DNA from 3 places in the Massilia orientalis genome. Region 2 is predicted to be linked to each of the others. Evidence: riboswitches for the same ligand, from Rfam matches in the RefSeq annotation. Region 2 holds a riboswitch; each other region holds the start of a gene.
The links. A riboswitch is a leader RNA that binds a small molecule or an ion and turns the genes downstream of it on or off. The one in region 2 is predicted to bind thiamine pyrophosphate.
Positions count from the first base shown of each region.

Region 1: another riboswitch for thiamine pyrophosphate. It lies ahead of thiC (phosphomethylpyrimidine synthase ThiC); the one in region 2 lies ahead of QPK29_RS03545 (D-amino acid dehydrogenase).
Region 3: another riboswitch for thiamine pyrophosphate. It lies ahead of QPK29_RS16725 (TonB-dependent siderophore receptor); the one in region 2 lies ahead of QPK29_RS03545 (D-amino acid dehydrogenase).

Region 1 covers NZ_JASNRB020000004.1:153,109-155,369, reverse strand. Annotated here, with positions in the region: gene thiC (phosphomethylpyrimidine synthase ThiC) at 1-1,301, opposite strand, end outside; TPP riboswitch at 1,500-1,603, opposite strand; gene QPK29_RS07045 (alpha/beta fold hydrolase) at 1,651-2,261, opposite strand, start outside.
Region 2 covers NZ_JASNRB020000002.1:326,142-328,402, reverse strand. Annotated here, with positions in the region: gene QPK29_RS03545 (D-amino acid dehydrogenase) at 1-1,116, opposite strand, end outside; TPP riboswitch at 1,211-1,315, opposite strand; gene QPK29_RS03540 (hypothetical protein) at 1,407-1,535, opposite strand; gene QPK29_RS03535 (hypothetical protein) at 1,601-2,261, opposite strand, start outside.
Region 3 covers NZ_JASNRB020000009.1:250,606-252,866, reverse strand. Annotated here, with positions in the region: gene QPK29_RS16730 (iron-containing alcohol dehydrogenase) at 1-836, shown strand, start outside; TPP riboswitch at 909-1,008, shown strand; gene QPK29_RS16725 (TonB-dependent siderophore receptor) at 1,094-2,261, shown strand, end outside.

The DNA.
Region 1 (2,261 bases), on a different contig from region 2:
ATCACCTGCACGTCGTGCCTCCACGCGACCTGCGTCAGCTCGCCGAGCGTCTTCAGTTCGGACAGCTGCGCTTCGTCGTTGGCGTCGTAGATCGAGCCGGGACGCAGGCCGTCGCCCAGGCTGAACGCGACGTCGTACGCCTTCATGATCTCGCAGATCTCTTCGAAACGCGTGTACAGGAACGATTCCTTGTGGTGGGCGAGGCACCACTTGGCCATGATCGAGCCGCCGCGCGAGACGATGCCCGTCAGGCGGTTCGCGGTCATCGGCACGTAGGCGAGACGCACGCCGGCGTGGATGGTGAAGTAGTCGACGCCTTGCTCCGCCTGTTCGATCAGCGTGTCGCGGTAGATGTCCCACGTCAGGTCCTCGGCCTTGCCGTTCACCTTTTCCAGCGCCTGGTACAGCGGCACCGTGCCGATGGGGACGGGGCTGTTGCGGATGATCCATTCGCGCGTCTCGTGGATATGCTTGCCGGTCGACAGGTCCATCACGGTGTCGCCGCCCCAGCGCGTGGCCCACGTCATCTTCTCGACTTCCTCGCCGATCGACGACGTCACGGCGGAGTTGCCGATGTTCGCGTTGATCTTCACGAGGAAGTTGCGGCCGATGATCATCGGCTCCGATTCCGGGTGGTTGATGTTGTTCGGCAGAATGGCGCGGCCCCGCGCGATCTCGTCGCGCACGAATTCCGGGGTGATTTCACGGGGAATGCTGGCGCCGAACGACTGGCCCGGATGCTGGCGGCCGATCATCTGCGCCATGCGCTTGCCGGTGGGGCCGGCCGCTTCCATCGCGGCGAGGTATTCCTGGCGGCGCAGGTTTTCGCGGATCGCAACGTATTCCATCTCGGGCGTGATGATGCCCTGGCGCGCGTAATGCATCTGCGTGACGTTGCGGCCGGGGAGTGCCCGGCGCGGCTTGCGCTGCAGGTTGAAACGCAGTTCGGCCAGCTTCGGGTCGTTCAGGCGTTCGACGCCGTAGTGCGACGACGGGCCGGCCAGTTCTTCGGTGTCGCCGCGCTCGCGGATCCAGTCGGCGCGCAGCGGGGCCAGGCCGGAGCGGATGTCGATCTGCGCTTCCGGATCGGTGTACGGACCCGACGTGTCGTAGACCCACACGGGCGGATTCGGTTCATGGCCGAACGATGCGGGCGTGTCGGACTGGGTGATCTCGCGCATCGGCACGCGGATGTCCGGGCGGCTGCCCGTCACGTAGACCTTGCGGGAATTGGGCAGCGGCGCGACAGCGGCGGCGTCGACGGTGGCGCTGGCGGAGAGGAATTTCGGATCGGCGTTCAAGTGCACTCCTTGTTGGTCACTAAGGGGCACTTCAAAACCGTCGCGAGCGGCCGCAGTTTTGTCAGAGAAGCGCAGCTGTACGAGAGTACAGCGAGCATCGCAGGACAAAAATGCAACGCGTAACAGGTTTGGGAGTGCCCCGAAAGATCGGCGATCCAGCTGGAGGAGTACGAAGATGCGTAGTGCGAACGACGTGCACGTAGACTTTTCGAGCTTCCCTTCGCTGGCATTATCCAGATCAGGTTCAGAGGGTATTTCTCACCCACGCCGTTGATGACGGCGCAGGACCCCTAGCATTGGCGTCGTTTCGTGCAGTCCACGAAACGACGGGACGGAGTGTACGCGGGTTTTATGTGCTTTGCAAACGCGGCATCGGATCGGTCATTACGCGCCGGATCGCATGCGCGACGGCCCGCGGCGCCTCCAGCGGCAGCAGGTGGCCGCGTCCCGGCACGGTTTCCAGGACCGCATGTGGGATGAATGGCAGCAAGTGTGTGAGCAGCGCCGCCGGCGGGTCGACGCGATCCAGTTCGCCGGAAACTATCGTCACCGGCGCGCCGATCCGGCGCGCCCGGTCCGTGATGTCCTCCGCCATCGCCTCATGCGGCCATGCCCGCTTCGCAGCCGGCGCTCCGCGCAGGCTGTCCTCGACGACCTGGTTGCGCAGCGCAGGCGGCAGCGGGCCCGCCGTCAGCACGTGGTCGAGCGTGGCGCCGATCGAGGCCGCATCGTCGTAGGCGTGCGTCATGGCGGTGCGCTGCGCCGTGTCGAGCGGCAGAGGCAGCGGCGGCGACGGCGCTACGAGGACGAGGCCGAGGAGCCCCGCCGGGCGGTCGCTTGCTACGTATTGCGCGACCTTGCCGCCCATCGAGTGGCCGACGAGGACATAGCGTTCCAGTGCCAGGGTGTCGATCACGCCGAGCACGTCGGCTGCCATGTCGGCCAGGCCGTAGCCCGCGT
Region 2 (2,261 bases):
GCCGATGTACGGGACGTTCGACGGCGTCAGCGGGCGCAGGCCCGCCCAGTAGGTCGGGTTGGCGTAGTCGCAGGCGTCCGGGAACAGCGCGCGCACGCGGCGCGTGATCGCGTCGCAGCGCACGGGGTTCAAGTCGCGCGTGTAGCCGTTCAGTTCGCACGTGCCGGCCACGCGCAGGCGGTCGCCGAGGCGCGAGAACACGAGCTTGTGGCCGTCGTCCGTCAGCGAGACCGTGGGCGCCGCGTCCGGGTCGAGGATGGGGTAGGTGGCGGAATATCCCTTGCCCGGATAGATCAGCAGCCGGATGCCCAGCGGCGCCAGCAGGCCGACGGAAAAACTGCCCAGGGCGACGACGACGGCGTCCGCGTATAGCACGCGATGCCGGCCATCCGCATCGATGATTTCCACGCCGCGGATGCGGCCGCCTTCGGCCAGCAGGCGCGTGACGGTCGTGTTGTAGGTGAAACGGATGCCGGCCGCCGCGCCGCGCGCCGCGAGCTGCGTCGTGAAGCGGTGGACGTCGCCCGATTCGTCGGTGGCCGTGAAGTCGGCGCCGACGAGCTTGCGGCGCACGGTCGCGAGGGCCGGCTCGATCCGCACGGCCTCGTCGGCATCGACCGTCATGCGCGGGCAGCCCAGGTCGCGCATCGCGGCGGCCGCATGGCAGGCCCGCTCGAATTCCCGTGCGTCCGTATAGAAGTGCAGGATGCCGCGCGTGAGGCTGTCGTACTCGATGCCGGTGCGCGCACGCAGCGCCTGCAGGCTGCGGCGGCTGTACTCGGCCATGGCGACGATCCGGCGCAGGTTGGCGGCCACGCGGCCGGGCGCGCATTCGCGCACGAACTGCAGGCACCAGCGCCATTGCAGCGGGTCCGCCTGCAGGCGGAACAGCAGCGGCGCATCGGCGCGGCCCAGGGACTGCACGACCTTCAGCAGGCCGGCGGGCGTGGCCCACGGTTCGGCGTGCGAGACGGAGATCTGGCAGCCGTTGGCGAAGCTCGTCTCCCGCGCGGCGCCGCTCCGGCGTTCGATGACGGTGACGTCGTGGCCGGCGTCTGCGAGATACCAGGCGGATGCCGTGCCGACGACGCCGGCGCCCAGGACGATCACGTTCATGGACGCGCGACCGGGTCGATATCGGGATGATGCATGCGGCTCCTCGTAAGTGCGACGGGTGGAGCCGGCAAGGGAGTACCGGAGCCGGTGCGCGACCGGAATCCGCATGCTTCCCTTCGCTGGCATTACCCAGATCAGGTTCGGAGGGTGTTTCTCACCCGCAGCCGCGGTGGCGGCTGCAGGACCCCTAGCGTTGCCTTATGGCAGGGAAGATTCTAACACGAGGATGCAACGGGACACCGGCCCGCGGTGGGGCCGGAAGTGGGGAAGGCCGCGCGGCAGGCGCGCGGTCAGGCCGTGACGGCGATGGCGGCCGAGGCCAGCACGACGGTGGGTTTCACCGGTTCGCGCCGGTCCTGGCAGGCCACCAGCATGAGGCAGGCCAGGAGCAGCAGGCTCCAGCGTGCGCGATGGTTCATGATGTGCGCCTCCTTTGGCGGCATCGTAGCGCAACGCCGCGGCGCGCGGCGCGCCGGTCACATCGTCAGAACTGGTAGCCGATGCTCGCGCGCACGACCGGATAGACCTTCAACGCATCGACGTCGTCGCGCAGGCGCAGGCGTTCCACGGCGACGTCGTTGGCGAGGGTCTTGCAGACCGTGTTCGACACCGTGCAGCCGACGCTGGCCAGCTGGACGTTCGGATTGCCCTGGTAGAAGACGCCGAGATCGATGTTCGTGGTCCAGCGCGACGAGCGGGCCAGCGCGTTGCCCCAGCCGATGCCGAGGTAGGGCGCCGCCTTGCGGTAGTCGATGCGGCCCGTCAGCAGGCCGACGTCGGCGGCCGTGTACGCGTGGCCGTTCAGCGTGAAGCCGCCGAGGCCGTTCGGCTTTGCCTTCGCATTGAACTTGTTGCCGTTGTAGACGAGGCCACCGGTCAGGTGGAAGTTGCTGCCTTCGGTCAGGTACCAGTCGAACAGCACGTCGAACGTCTGCAGCTTGCCCTTGATGTCGTAGTCGACGCCGCCGGACGTCTTGTCGAAGTCGTGGCGGAAGTAGTTGACGCCGAAGCGCCCGTTCAAATAGGTTTCCATCGGCACGACGACGTGGAAGCCCACGCCGGTGGAGCCGACGTCGGCCGTTGCGCCGACCTGCGCGTTGGCGGCACCCGCCGCCAGCAGGGCGGCCGTGGCCAGCACGGTGTAT
Region 3 (2,261 bases), on a different contig from region 2:
CCCTGCTCGACGCCGATCCGTGGACCATCCTCGAACAGCACGCGAAGAACGTGCGCGCGGCGCTGCCCATCGGCGTCGTGCTGACCCTGCCGGCGACCGGGTCCGAGATGAACGCGGCCGCCGTCATCACACGCAAGCGCACGCAGGAAAAATTCGCGTTCGTCTCGCGCACCGTGTACCCGCAGTTTGCCGTGCTCGACCCGACCCGCACCTACACGCTGCCCGCGCGCCAGGTGGGCAACGGCGTCGTCGACGCGTTCGTCCACGTGATGGAGCAGTACATGACGGTCCCGGCCCAGGCCAAGGTACAGGACCGCTTTGCGGAAGGTTTGCTGCTGACGCTCGTCGAGGACGGTCCGCGGGCGCTGGCCGCGCCGGAGAACTACGATGTACGCGCCAACCTGATGTGGACGGCCACGCTGGCCTTGAACGGCCTGATCGGCACCGGCGTGCCACAGGACTGGTCCACGCACACGATCGGCCACGAGCTGACCGCGCTGTACGGCCTCGACCACGCGCAGACGCTGGCGATCGTGCTGCCGTCGATGCTGCGCGTGCGCCGCGCGGCCAAGCGGGAGAAACTGCTGCAATACGCGGCCCGCGTGTGGGATCTCCGCACGGGCGACGAGGATGCGCGCATCGAGGCGGCCATCGCCCGCACGGAAGATTTCTTCCGCGCCATGGGCGTAGGGACAAAGCTGTCCGACTATGGCCTGGGCCGCGATGCGATCCCGGCCGTGATTGCCGCACTGGAAGCGCATGGCATGACGCGCATGGGCGAGACCGGCGAGGTCACGCTGGACGTGGCGCGCGCGGCGCTGGAAGGGGCCGCCTGAGCGCGGAACCATCCGCTTTACAACATGTCTATTGGCTGAAGCATCACGACAAGGCGCGTTGTGCTACACTCGCGCCTTCGCTAGGGGTCCTGGGAGTTCGCTTCCCGGGTGAGAGATACCCTTCGTACCTGATCTGGATAATGCCAGCGAAGGAAAGCGCAACGCAGTTCCCATCCTTGTTTGCCCTTCCCCCCGTTGGCTCCGGCTTTTAAGAAAAAGCAGCGCGCCCATCGCCGGCGCGCGAAAACGAGCAAACCATGAACCGTCATTTGAAGTACACCGCAGTCGCGTACGCCATCGCGCAAGCCTTCATCGCGAACGCACATGCCCAGGACACCACCCACCCCGTCGCCGAAGTCGTCGTGACGGGCAACCGCTTCATCGCCGTCGACCGCGCCAGCGTCGGCGGCTTCGGCGAAGCGTCGCTGTTCGACACCCCGGCCTCCATCGTCTCCATGGGCCGCACGCAGATGCAGGACCTGTCGATCCGCTCGACGACCGAGGCGGTGCGCTTCGACGCATCCGTCGCCGACGCCTACAACGCCGTCGGCTATGCCGAGCAATTCTCCATCCGGGGCTTCGCCCTCGACAACAACTACAGCTATCGCAAGGACGGCTTCGCGATCCCGGGCGACACGCAGATTCCGCTGGAGAACAAGGAACGCTTCGAAATCCTGAAGGGCCTCGCGGGCCTCACGGCCGGCATCGCCACGCCGGGCGGCATCGTCAACTACGTGACCAAGCGCCCGACGAATGCACCGCTGCGTTCCGCGACGGTTGAAGTGTCCGAGCGCGGCACCCTGTACGGCACCGTCGATCTCGGCGGCCGCTTCGAGGACCGCCGTTTCGGCTACCGCATCAACGCGGCCGCCGCCGACCTGCATCCTTACGTGCGCGGCGCGAACGGCGACCGCCAGTTCGTGTCGGCCGCCTTCGACTGGCAGATCACGCCGGATGCGCTGCTGCAGCTGGACATGGACTACCAGCGCAAGGCCCAGATCACGGCGCCCGGCTTCCAGCTGATCCAGGGTACGACGCTGCCGACCGGCGTGTCGGCCAAGATGCTGCTGAACGACCAGCCGTGGACGCGCCCCGTCACGACCAAGGACAGCAACGTGGGCCTGCGCTTCGAATACAAGCTGGCGCAGGACTGGACCGCCACCGTGTCCGGCAACAAGCACTGGTTCAAGCGCGACGACTTCACCGCGTTCCCCTACGGCTGCAGCAACGAGGGCGCGGGCTATTATCCGGGCTACTGCGGCAACGGCGACTACGACGTCTACGACTACCAGAGCACGGGCGAGCGCAAGTCGCCGTGGGGCGTGCAGGCGCAGGTGCAGGGTAAATTCGCGACCGGCGCGCTGCGCCACGCGCTCACGCTGGGCGCGTCGTATTCGGAGCGCCACGACAGCTTCGGCGACTACG